DNA from 2 places in the Kocuria rosea genome. Region 2 is predicted to be linked to the other one. Evidence: riboswitches for the same ligand, from Rfam matches in the RefSeq annotation. Region 2 holds a riboswitch; the other holds the start of a gene.

Region 1 (4,710 bases), 1.4 Mb from region 2:
CTCCTCGGCCGGGAGGATCCGGCTCCGGCCTGGCCGGAGCCGGACGCATCCGTCAGGCCGGACCCAGGGGGCGGACCGGGCGCCGCCCGCTGACCCGGCGGAACCGGCGGCGCCGGCGGCGCAGCCGACCGGGCGGAAAGGACCGGTCAGGCGGTGAGCGCGCGCTCGAGGTCCTCCAGCTGGTCCTCGACGTCCTCGATGCCCACCGAGAGCCGCACCAGGTCCACGGGCACGGCCAGCGCGGTGCCCTTCACGGAGGCGTGCGTCATCTCCGAGGGGTAGCAGACCAGGGACTCCACCCCGCCCAGGCTCACCGACAGCGAGTACAGCCGGGTGCCCTCCGCCACCGCCCGGGCCGCGGCCTCCCCGCCGGTCAGCCGGAAGGAGACCATGCCGCCGAACCCGCGCATCTGCGCGGCGGCGAGCGCGTGGCCGGGGTGCCCGGGCAGCCCGGGGTAGAGCACCTGCGCGACCTCGGGGCGCTCCAGGAGCCACTCGGCGATCCGCTGCGCGTTGTCCTGGTGGCGCTCCATCCGCAGGCTCAGGGTCTTGAGCCCGCGGGCGGCCAGGTAGCTGTCCTGGGGGCCCGCCACGGCGCCGGCGGCGAACTGCTGGAAGCCGACCGCCTCGGCGAGCGGGGCCCCGCGCCACTGGGCCGCGCCCACGACCACGGCGCCGCCGAGCACGTCCGAGTGCCCCCCGATGTACTTCGTGGTGGAGTGCACCACGGCGTGCGCGCCGAGCTCGAGGGGGGTCTGCAGGTACGGGGACGCGAAGGTGTTGTCGACGACGAGCAGCGCCCCGGCGTCCCGGGCCAGCTGCGCCCACGCCGCCACGTCGGCGATGCCGAGCAGCGGGTTGGACGGCGTCTCGAGCCACAGCACCTTCGTGGCGCCGGGGCGCACGGCCGCCCGGACGGCGTCGAGGTCCGTGATCTCCACGGGCGTGTGCCCGATGTCCCACGGGGCGAGGACCCGGGTGATCAGCCGGTTGGTGCCGCCGTAGCCGTCGGCGCCGAGCACGATGTGGTCGCCCGGGCGCAGCACGGCGCGCAGCAGGGCGTCCTCTGCCGCGATCCCCGAGGCGAACGCGAACCCCCGCTCGCCGCGCTCCAGGGCCGCGAGCTGCTCCTCGAAGCCGCTGCGGGTGGGGTTGGAGCCGCGGCTGTACTCGTGCCCGGCGCGCAGCACGTTGATCCCGTCCTGGGCGAACGTGGAGGTCTGGTAGATCGGCGGGATGACCGCCCCGGTCAGCGGGTCGGGCTCCTGGCCGGCGTGGACGGCGGTGGTCGTGAAGCCCCGGTGGCGGGTGCGGGTCTCGGTGGGGGACGTCATGGCGGGGCTCACTTCCGGGTGGTCTGGACGGCGGTGACGACGGTGTCGAGGGCCTGGCCGAGGTCGGCCACGAGGTCCTGGGGGGACTCGAGGCCGATCGAGAGCCGGATCGTGGTCTCGGCGATCCCGCCGGCCCGGCGCTGCTCGGGGGTCAGGCGGCAGTGCGTCATGGCCGCCGGGTGGGCCACGAGGCTGCGGGTGTCCCCGATGTTGGCGACCAGCTTGAACAGCCGGAGCGCGTCGATGAACGGGCCCACGGCGCCGTCCGGGGCGGCGAGGTCGAAGGAGAACACGGAGCCGGTCCCGCGCGGGAAGTCCCGGGCCGCGATCCCGGCGCCGGGGTCCCCGGGCACGCCGGGGTGGTGGACGCGGGCGACGGCGGGGTGCCCGGCCAGGAACTCGGCCACCGCCAGCGCCGAGGCCGTGTGGCGGGCCACGCGCAGGTCGAGGGTCTCGGTGCCCTGCAGGATCTGGCTGGCATTGAACGGGGAGAGCGTGGTGCCGAGGTCGTGCACGTACTTCGCCCGGACCAGGTGCAGGTAGGGGCTGGCGGCGGCGCACTTGTCGACGAGGCTGAGTCCGCCCCAGCGGGCGCGGGCCTGGGTGAACTGCGGCCACTTGTCCGGCCGGGCGGACCAGTCGAAGGTCCCGCCGTCCACGACCGCCCCGGCGAGCGCGTTGCCGTGCCCGCCCAGGAACTTGGTGGCCGAGTGCACCACGATGTCCGCGCCCTTCTCCAGCGGCCGGTACAGGGCCGGGGACGCGAGGGTGTTGTCGACGACGACGGGCACCCCGGCGGCCCGGGCGACGTCGGCGATCCCGGGCAGGTCCGGGAGGGTGGCCAGCGGGTTGCCGATGGACTCGAGCAGGAACGCGCGGGTGTCGGGGCGCACGGCCGCGGCCCACGCCCCCGGGGCGGTGGGGTCCACGAAGGAGACCTCGATGCCGTAGTCCGCGAAGGAGTCGGTGAGCAGGTCCACCGTGCCCCCGTAGAGCTTCTCGGAGGCCACGAGGTGCTTCCCGGCGCCCTGGCCGAGCAGGGCCAGCAGCGCCACGGCCACGGCGGACTGGCCAGAACCGGTCGCCACGGCGCCCGCGCCGCCCTCGAGGTCGCTGATCCGCTGCTCGAGCACGGCCACCGTGGGGTTGCCGGTGCGCGTGTAGGTGAAGCCCGGCCGGGTCTGGGCGAACATCTGCCGGGCCGCCTCGTAGTCCGGGAACTCGAAGGCCGCGGTCTGGTAGATCGGCACCGTCAGGGTGCGCTGGACGACCTGGTCGTGGGTGCCGGCGTGGATCTGCCGGGTCGCGAGGTCGTGGTCGGTCACGGGGATGGACATGGCGCTGCTCCTGTGCCTTGCTCTTACCCGCACCGGTCATCCGCGCGGGCCCGGTGGGCACGCCGCGGAAGATGCAGGCCGCTTCCTCATCCGAACCACCCAATGAGCATGGGGTTGGTGCGTGACCAAGTCGGAGCTTGGCGGTCACGTCTCGTGAAGCTGGAACAACACTATGCGCAGAGGTAGTGGGTGTCCCTCCGCGTCGGAAGATGACGACCGTGACGGTTCGTGACGCCGGCCGTGCGCGCCGGGCCCGGCGCGGGGCCGGCGCGTCAGGCCCGGGTGTCGATGTCCTCGAAGATCAGGAACGTCTGGGTGTCCACCACGCCGGGCAGCTGCTGGACGTGCTCGAAGATCACCTGCCGCAGGTGCACGGTGTCCACGGCCCGCACGAGGAGCATGACGTCGAAGTTCCCGCCCACCAGGGCGATGTGGTGCACGGCGGGGATCGCCTGGAGCTGGGCGCACAGCTCCCGCCAGGTGTTCTGCTGGAGCTTGAGCGTCACGTACGCGGAGGCCTGCAGGCCCGCCCGGACCGGGTCGATCACGGTGCTGAAGCGCAGGATCACCCCCTCGTCCCGGAGCCGGTTGATCCGGGCGTAGGCGTGGGCGCGGGAGACGTGCACGGCCGCGGCGATCGCCGTCACGGACTGCCTCGCGTCCCGGGACAGCTCCGCGAGGATCTTCCGGTCGGTCTCGTCCAGCGGCACGGGGGTCGAGGGCACGGCGGGCTCCTTCGGGGCGGGTCGGGCGCGGGGCCCGGAACGTGTCGGACGAATGCGTGTGCTCCACGCCACACTAGAACATTTCGTCCACGCGCGGTGCACTGTCCGTCTCAGACTTCTGCATTTTCCCCACTCTGTGGATACGAACCATGCCCGGTTCCCATACTGGGGAGACAGAGCCGCACCACCTTCCTGCCCTCCCCGGACCGCGGCCGCACCGGGGACCGACCGAGGGGACACCATGAGCCAGACCGTCGAGACCCCCGAGGACCCGATCCTCCGGGCCTCCCAGAGCTTCGGCATCACACCGGAGCAGTACATGCTCCCGGCCCGCGGTGAGATCCGCATGGTCGACCCGAGCGGGCGGCTGCTCGCCCCCGAGGAGCAGGGCACCGGCCCCGGCCACGAGTACCCGCTGCCGGCCCCGGACGTCCTGCTGGGCGCCTACGAGAAGCTGGTGGTCGGGCGGCGGGTCAACGACCAGAACTCCGCGCTGGTCCGCCAGGGCAGGATGGCCGTCTACCCGTCCAGCCACGGCCAGGAGGCCTGCCAGGTGGCGGCCGCCCTGTGCCTCGAGGAGGGCGACTGGCTGTTCCCCACCTACCGGGACACCGTGGCGGTCATGACCAAGGGCGTGGACCCGATGCAGGTCATGGCGATCTTCCGCGGTGAGTGGCACAGCGGCTACGACCCGCACGAGCACCACGTGGGCATCCAGTCGACCCCGCTCACCACCCAGCTGCTGCACGCGGTGGGCGTGGCCCACGCCGCCAAGCTGCGCGGCGAGGACACCGTGGTCCTGGCGATGTGCGGGGACGGCGCCACCAGCGAGGGCGACTTCCACGAGGCCCTGAACTTCGCGGCCGTGTTCAAGCTGCCGGTCGTGTTCTTCGTGCAGAACAACGGCTACGCGATCTCCGTGCCCCTGTCCCAGCAGTCCGCGGCCCCGAGCCTCGCCCACAAGGCGGTCGGCTACGGCATGGCCGGCGAGCGCGTGGACGGCAACGACCTCGTGGCGCTGCTCGCCACCCTGCGGCGCGCCGTGGACCTGGCCCGCTCCGAGTCCGAGCCCCTCCTCGTGGAGGCGCACACCTACCGCATGCAGGCGCACACCAACGCCGACGACGCCACCCGCTACCGGGACGACGCCGAGGTGCAGGAGTGGATCGCCAAGGACCCGGTGACCCGGATGCGCGCCTACCTCGGCGCCGAGGGCGTGCTCGACGACGCGGCGGAGCAGCGCATCGCCGCCGCCGCCGAGGACGTCGCCACGGCCCTGCGCGACGGCATGAACGCCGACGTGGAGATCGACCC
Region 2 (4,710 bases):
CTCCGGGCCTCCGGACGGGACGCGATCGTCAACGTGGCCTCCGAGGCGGCCCTGCGCGGCTCCGCCGCGGGCGCGGCCTACACCGCCTCCGAGCACGCCGTGGCCGGGCTGACGAAGAGCACCGCCCTCATGCACGCCGCGGACGGCATCCGCACCAACGCGGTCGCCCCCGGCGCCACGGCCACGGCAGAGCAGGTCGCCGCCGTCATCGCCTTCCTCGCGAGCGACGACGCCTCCAACGTCAACGGCGTGATCATGCCCTCGGACGGCGGCTGGTCCGCGGTGTGACGCACCGCGCGGGGTCCTTGCCCCCGCGCGGTGCGCGGCTCACTCCTCCTCGAGCGTGGAGACCTCCTGCGGCTCGTCGAGCACGACCTCCTGGTCCTGCTCCACGAGGTCGTCGGGGTTCGCCTCGAGGGAGGACGCCTCCGAGCGGTCGGGCGCGTGCACCGGAGCCTCCTCGTCCTGGTCGTCGAGATCCTGCTGATCGGCGTCGATCGACTGCTCGAGCCGGTCGGCCTCGTCGTACTCGGGTACGTCGCTCATGACTGCCTCCTGCGTCGTGGGACCTGCGGGACCACCGGCCGTGGGGCCGGTCGTGTGCCTCCGACCCTACTCGTCGGGTCGTCTGTTCCCAGCCCCCTGGTGGTCGGATAACGTGGTCTGCACCACAGGAAGCACCGCTCAACAGCAGGAGTTGTCGATCATGACGAGCCGATTCCACCGCTACGCCGAACTGTTCAAGAGCAAGGGCCCCTGGTGCACCGTGTACACGGACATCAGCACCGGCACCGTCGACTCGCTGCACGCCATCGACGTGCTTCCGGAGAACATCTGCCGAGAGCTGGAGCGCCAGGGTGCGAGCAAGGCCGACCTCGCCGCGGTGGAGGCCGCCGTGCGCCCGGCCGAGGGCGTGCCGGACCCGGTGTGCCGGTACCTGCTGGTGCGCGGAGGCACCGTGGAGATCGACGAGGTCCTCCCCGGGCCCCGGGCCGGCAGCGGTGTCGTCCAGGTGGAGGACGTCCCCGATCTCACTCCCCTGTTCCGGCACCGCCCGGACGACTTCCCGTACGTGGTCGCCGAGGTGGGCCGGGACGGCGGCGAGATCTGCCTCCAGCACGCCAGCCGCGTCCGGGCCGCGGACGAGCAGCAGATCGAGGGCGAGACCGAGCACCTGAAGAAGTTCCCCGGGGGCGGCTGGTCGCAGGGGCGCTGGCAGCGGCACACGGAGGACGTGTGGCGGCGCAACACCGAGCAGGTGGCCGAGCAGATCGACAAGGTCGTGGCCGAGAGCGGGGCCCAGCTCGTCGTCCTGGCCGGGGACCTGCGGGCCCGGGGCCTGGTCGAGGAGCAGCTGTCCAAGGCGAGCCGGGGGATGCTGAGCGTCGTGGACGCCAACACCCGGGCGGAGGGCAGCAAGTCCGCCGACTTCGACCACCAGGTCGAGGAGCGCGTGGCGGAGGTCGTGGCGCACCGCCAGCAGGCGCTGCTCGAGCGGCTCGCCGAGCAGCAGGGACGCGCGGACCCCACCGCCGTCTCGGGGATGGCGCCCGTGGTCTCCGCCCTGCAGCAGGCCCAGGCGGAGACGCTGCTGATCGACGACACCCACCTGGACACGGAGCAGCAGCTCATCGCCCTGGACGCCGAGCCGTGGATCGCCCTGGAGGAGTCGGAGGCCGTGGGCGCCGGCGTGCTGGGCCGGGTCTCCGCCGACGCCGCGCTGGTGCGCGCCGCGGTGCTGACCGACGGCCGCCCCGTCTTCGTGCCGCCGGGGGCGCTGCCCCACGGCACGGACGTCGCGGCCCTGCTGCGCTGGAGCGCCGCACCGGCGTCCTGACGCGGCACGGACGAGGGGCCCCCGCACGCGGGGGCCCCTCGTCCGTGCCCTGCCCCGTGCTCCCGGCGGAGCCGCGGGGTCAGGGGACGGGGGTCAGAGGGCCAGCTGGCGGGCGGGGGTGTCCGCGGCGGAGGGCCTGCCCGCGTAGGCGCCCCGGAACGCGGCGGCGGGGTGGGTGCCGAGCACCTTGGTCTGCCCCTTGCCGTAGAGGTTCTCGCGCAGCGTGGTGCCCTCGTAGCCGGTGCGGTAGCGGCCGCGCTTCTGCAGCTCCGGCACGACCCACTCCACGAAGTCCTCGAACGAGCCCGGGGACACGTGGTAGGCGAGGTTGATGCCGTCCAGCCCGCCCTCGTCGATCCACCGCTCGAGCTCGTCGGCCACGGTCTGCGGGGACCCGACGATCGGCACGCCCATGCCGCCCATCGAGATGTGCTTGGCGACCTCCTTGATCGTCCACTTCTTGTGCGGGTCGGCCGTGGTGAAGGGGGTCAGGAAGGACTGGATCGAGTCGGTCTTGATGTACTCCAGGACGTCGTTCTCGTCGTAGCGGCCCAGGTCCAGCCCGGACCAGCCGCCCACGAGGCCCAGCGCGCCGTCGGTGTCCGCGTACCGCTCGTAGTCGCGGCGCTTCTGCTCGGCCTTCGCGTCGGTCTCGTCGACGATCACGTGCAGCATGGCGAAGATCTTGAGGTCGTCCCGGTTCCGCCCGCCGGCCTCCGCCTCGTCGCGCAGCTTGTCGGTCACCACCCGGGTCAGGTCCGGGCGGATGCCGCCCACGAACACCGCCTCCGCGTGGCGGCCGGCGAACGCCCGCCCGCGGGAGGAGGCCCCGGCCTGGAAGATCAGCGGCGTGCGCTGCGGGGACGGCTCGGTCAGCCCGATGCCGGGGACGTCGAAGTACCTGCCGTGGTGCTGGATCGGGTGGACGAGCGCCGGGTCGGCGAAGACCCCGTTGACCCGGTCGCGCCGGACCGCGCCGTCCTCCCAGGAGCCCTCCCAGAGCTTGTAGCAGACCTCCATGAACTCCTCGGCGATCTCGTAGCGCTCGTCGTGGGAGATCTGCTCCGTCAGCCCGTGGTTCTCGGCGGCCGACTTCAGGTAGGACGTCACCACGTTGAAGCCCATCCGGCCCTTCGTGAGGTGGTCGAGGGTCGCGAACTTCCGGGCGAGCGGGTACGGCTGCTCGTAGGTGATCGCGCTCGTCACGCCGAAGCCGAGGTGCTTCGTCACGGCCGCCATCGCGGAGATCTGCATGAAGGGGTCGTTGACCGGGATCTGGGTGGCGTCCCGGATCACCGGGGCCGCGGAGTTCTGGTAGACGTCGTAGTACCCGACGACGTCCGCGAGGAACAGCGCGTCGAAGAGCCCCTTCTCCAGGACCTGGGCGACGTCCGTCCAGTACTCGATCGTGTTGTACTCGTCCGCCCGGGAGCGGGGGTGCTTCCACAGACCGGGGGCCTGGTGGCCCACGCAGGTCATGTCGAAGGCGTTCAGGGCGATGCGCTTGCTCATGGGGTGTTCCTCCCGGGTCGATGCCGACCCGCGCCCGTGCGTCGTGGAGACCTGCCCGCGGGTCCGACGCACTGGTGGGCGCCGTACTTGCCGCGGAACACGTGCACCGCGGCCCGATGTTCATCTGGGGCACCCCGCTACGGGAGAGGGTTGCCGCCCGACCAGCCAGAGCTTCGTGTCGGGACTCGTCATCGTCGTCGGGGGACAGCTTAGCGGGTGGCCCCTGACCGGGTGCAACCCCTGTGCGGTCCCGCCGCACGGGGACGGTCCCGGCCCGCATCGGGCCTGCGCCCACCCGGTTCGGGCGGCTCCGCCGGGTCGCTCAGCCGGGTCGTTCAGCCGGGCGGGGCGAGCGGCGGGGTCCGGCCCGGGTCCAGGGTCCAGCCCCGCCGGAGCAGGGACCGGAGCTCGATCAGGGGGCAGGTGTCCATGACCACGTCGAGGCCGGCCCGCTCCGCCCGGGCGGCGGCGTCCTCGTCGACGACGCCCAGCTGCAGCCACACCGCGGCGGCGCCCACGGCGATGGCCTGGTCCACCACCGCGCCGACGCGGCGGGAGTTCACGAAGCAGTCCACCACGTCGATCGGCCCCGGGACCTCGGCGAGCGTGCGGTGGCCGGGCTCGCCGTGCACCGGCTCGCCCTTCGGGTTGACCGGGACGATCGTCATGCCGAGGTCGTCCCGGATCCGCTTCGCCACCGAGTGCGCCGGACGGGCCGTGTTGCCGGTCAGCCCCACCACGGCCCACCGGCCGGGCCGTGTCATGAGGCGGTCGATGACGGCGGGGTCGTTGCGGCTCATGCCCCCAGCCTGGCACGGAACCCGTTCCCCCTCCTTCTTCCTCCGCGGGATTGCACGTGTCGGCGACCTCGCGGAGGGGGGAGGGTCAGGAGAAGAGCGGCAGGAGGTCCGCGTGCGCGCCCAGCTCCGCACGCTCCTGGGCGGTCAGCTCCGCCCGGCCGGTGCCCACGCGGGCGAAGTGCTCGTCGCTCCAGTGCTCGAGCGGTTCCCGCTCCCACAGGTCGGTGAGGACCCGGCGGACCTCGGCGAGCCCGTCCACGGCGGGACCCGGGGAGCCGTCCAGGTGCTGGATCAGGTCCAGGTGGTGGACCGTGGCCTCCACCGCGAGGGTGCTCAGCAGGTCCTCGACGCCCAGCACGTGCCCCTGGGTGCGGACCGCGCCGTCGCCGCAGTGCTGCGCGGCGTGCACGAGCGCCCGGGTGGTCTCGCGGTGGAGGGCGCGCACCGGCTCCCAGTCCAGGACCATGGACGCGGCCACGCGGGTGTGGCGCCGGGCCTCGGCGGCCCCCGCGGGATCGCCGCCCCAGTCGGTCCAGTAGGTCGCGGCGTCCCGGTCGGGGC

The links. Region 2 has a riboswitch for S-adenosylmethionine ahead of EQG70_RS03615 (LLM class flavin-dependent oxidoreductase). Riboswitches for the same ligand answer to the same signal wherever they lie in the genome.
Region 1: linked by a shared signal. The riboswitch ahead of EQG70_RS15325 (O-acetylhomoserine aminocarboxypropyltransferase/cysteine synthase family protein) and the one ahead of EQG70_RS03615 (LLM class flavin-dependent oxidoreductase) in region 2 are both predicted to bind S-adenosylmethionine.

What each region holds. Positions count from the first base shown of each region.
Region 1 covers NZ_CP035103.1:3,354,298-3,359,007, forward strand. Annotated here, with positions in the region: gene EQG70_RS15315 (tellurite resistance/C4-dicarboxylate transporter family protein) at 1-93, shown strand, start outside; gene EQG70_RS15320 (cystathionine gamma-synthase) at 147-1,334, opposite strand; gene EQG70_RS15325 (O-acetylhomoserine aminocarboxypropyltransferase/cysteine synthase family protein) at 1,343-2,671, opposite strand; SAM riboswitch class IV at 2,709-2,830, opposite strand; gene EQG70_RS15330 (Lrp/AsnC family transcriptional regulator) at 2,944-3,396, opposite strand; gene EQG70_RS15335 (thiamine pyrophosphate-dependent enzyme) at 3,638-4,710, shown strand, end outside.
Region 2 covers NZ_CP035103.1:784,496-789,205, reverse strand. Annotated here, with positions in the region: partial or broken gene EQG70_RS03630 (SDR family oxidoreductase) at 1-288, shown strand, start outside; gene EQG70_RS03625 (hypothetical protein) at 328-546, opposite strand; gene EQG70_RS03620 (baeRF2 domain-containing protein) at 707-1,837, shown strand; gene EQG70_RS03615 (LLM class flavin-dependent oxidoreductase) at 1,931-3,349, opposite strand; SAM riboswitch class IV at 3,428-3,542, opposite strand; gene EQG70_RS03610 (CoA-binding protein) at 3,685-4,149, opposite strand; gene EQG70_RS18715 (maleylpyruvate isomerase N-terminal domain-containing protein) at 4,235-4,710, opposite strand, start outside.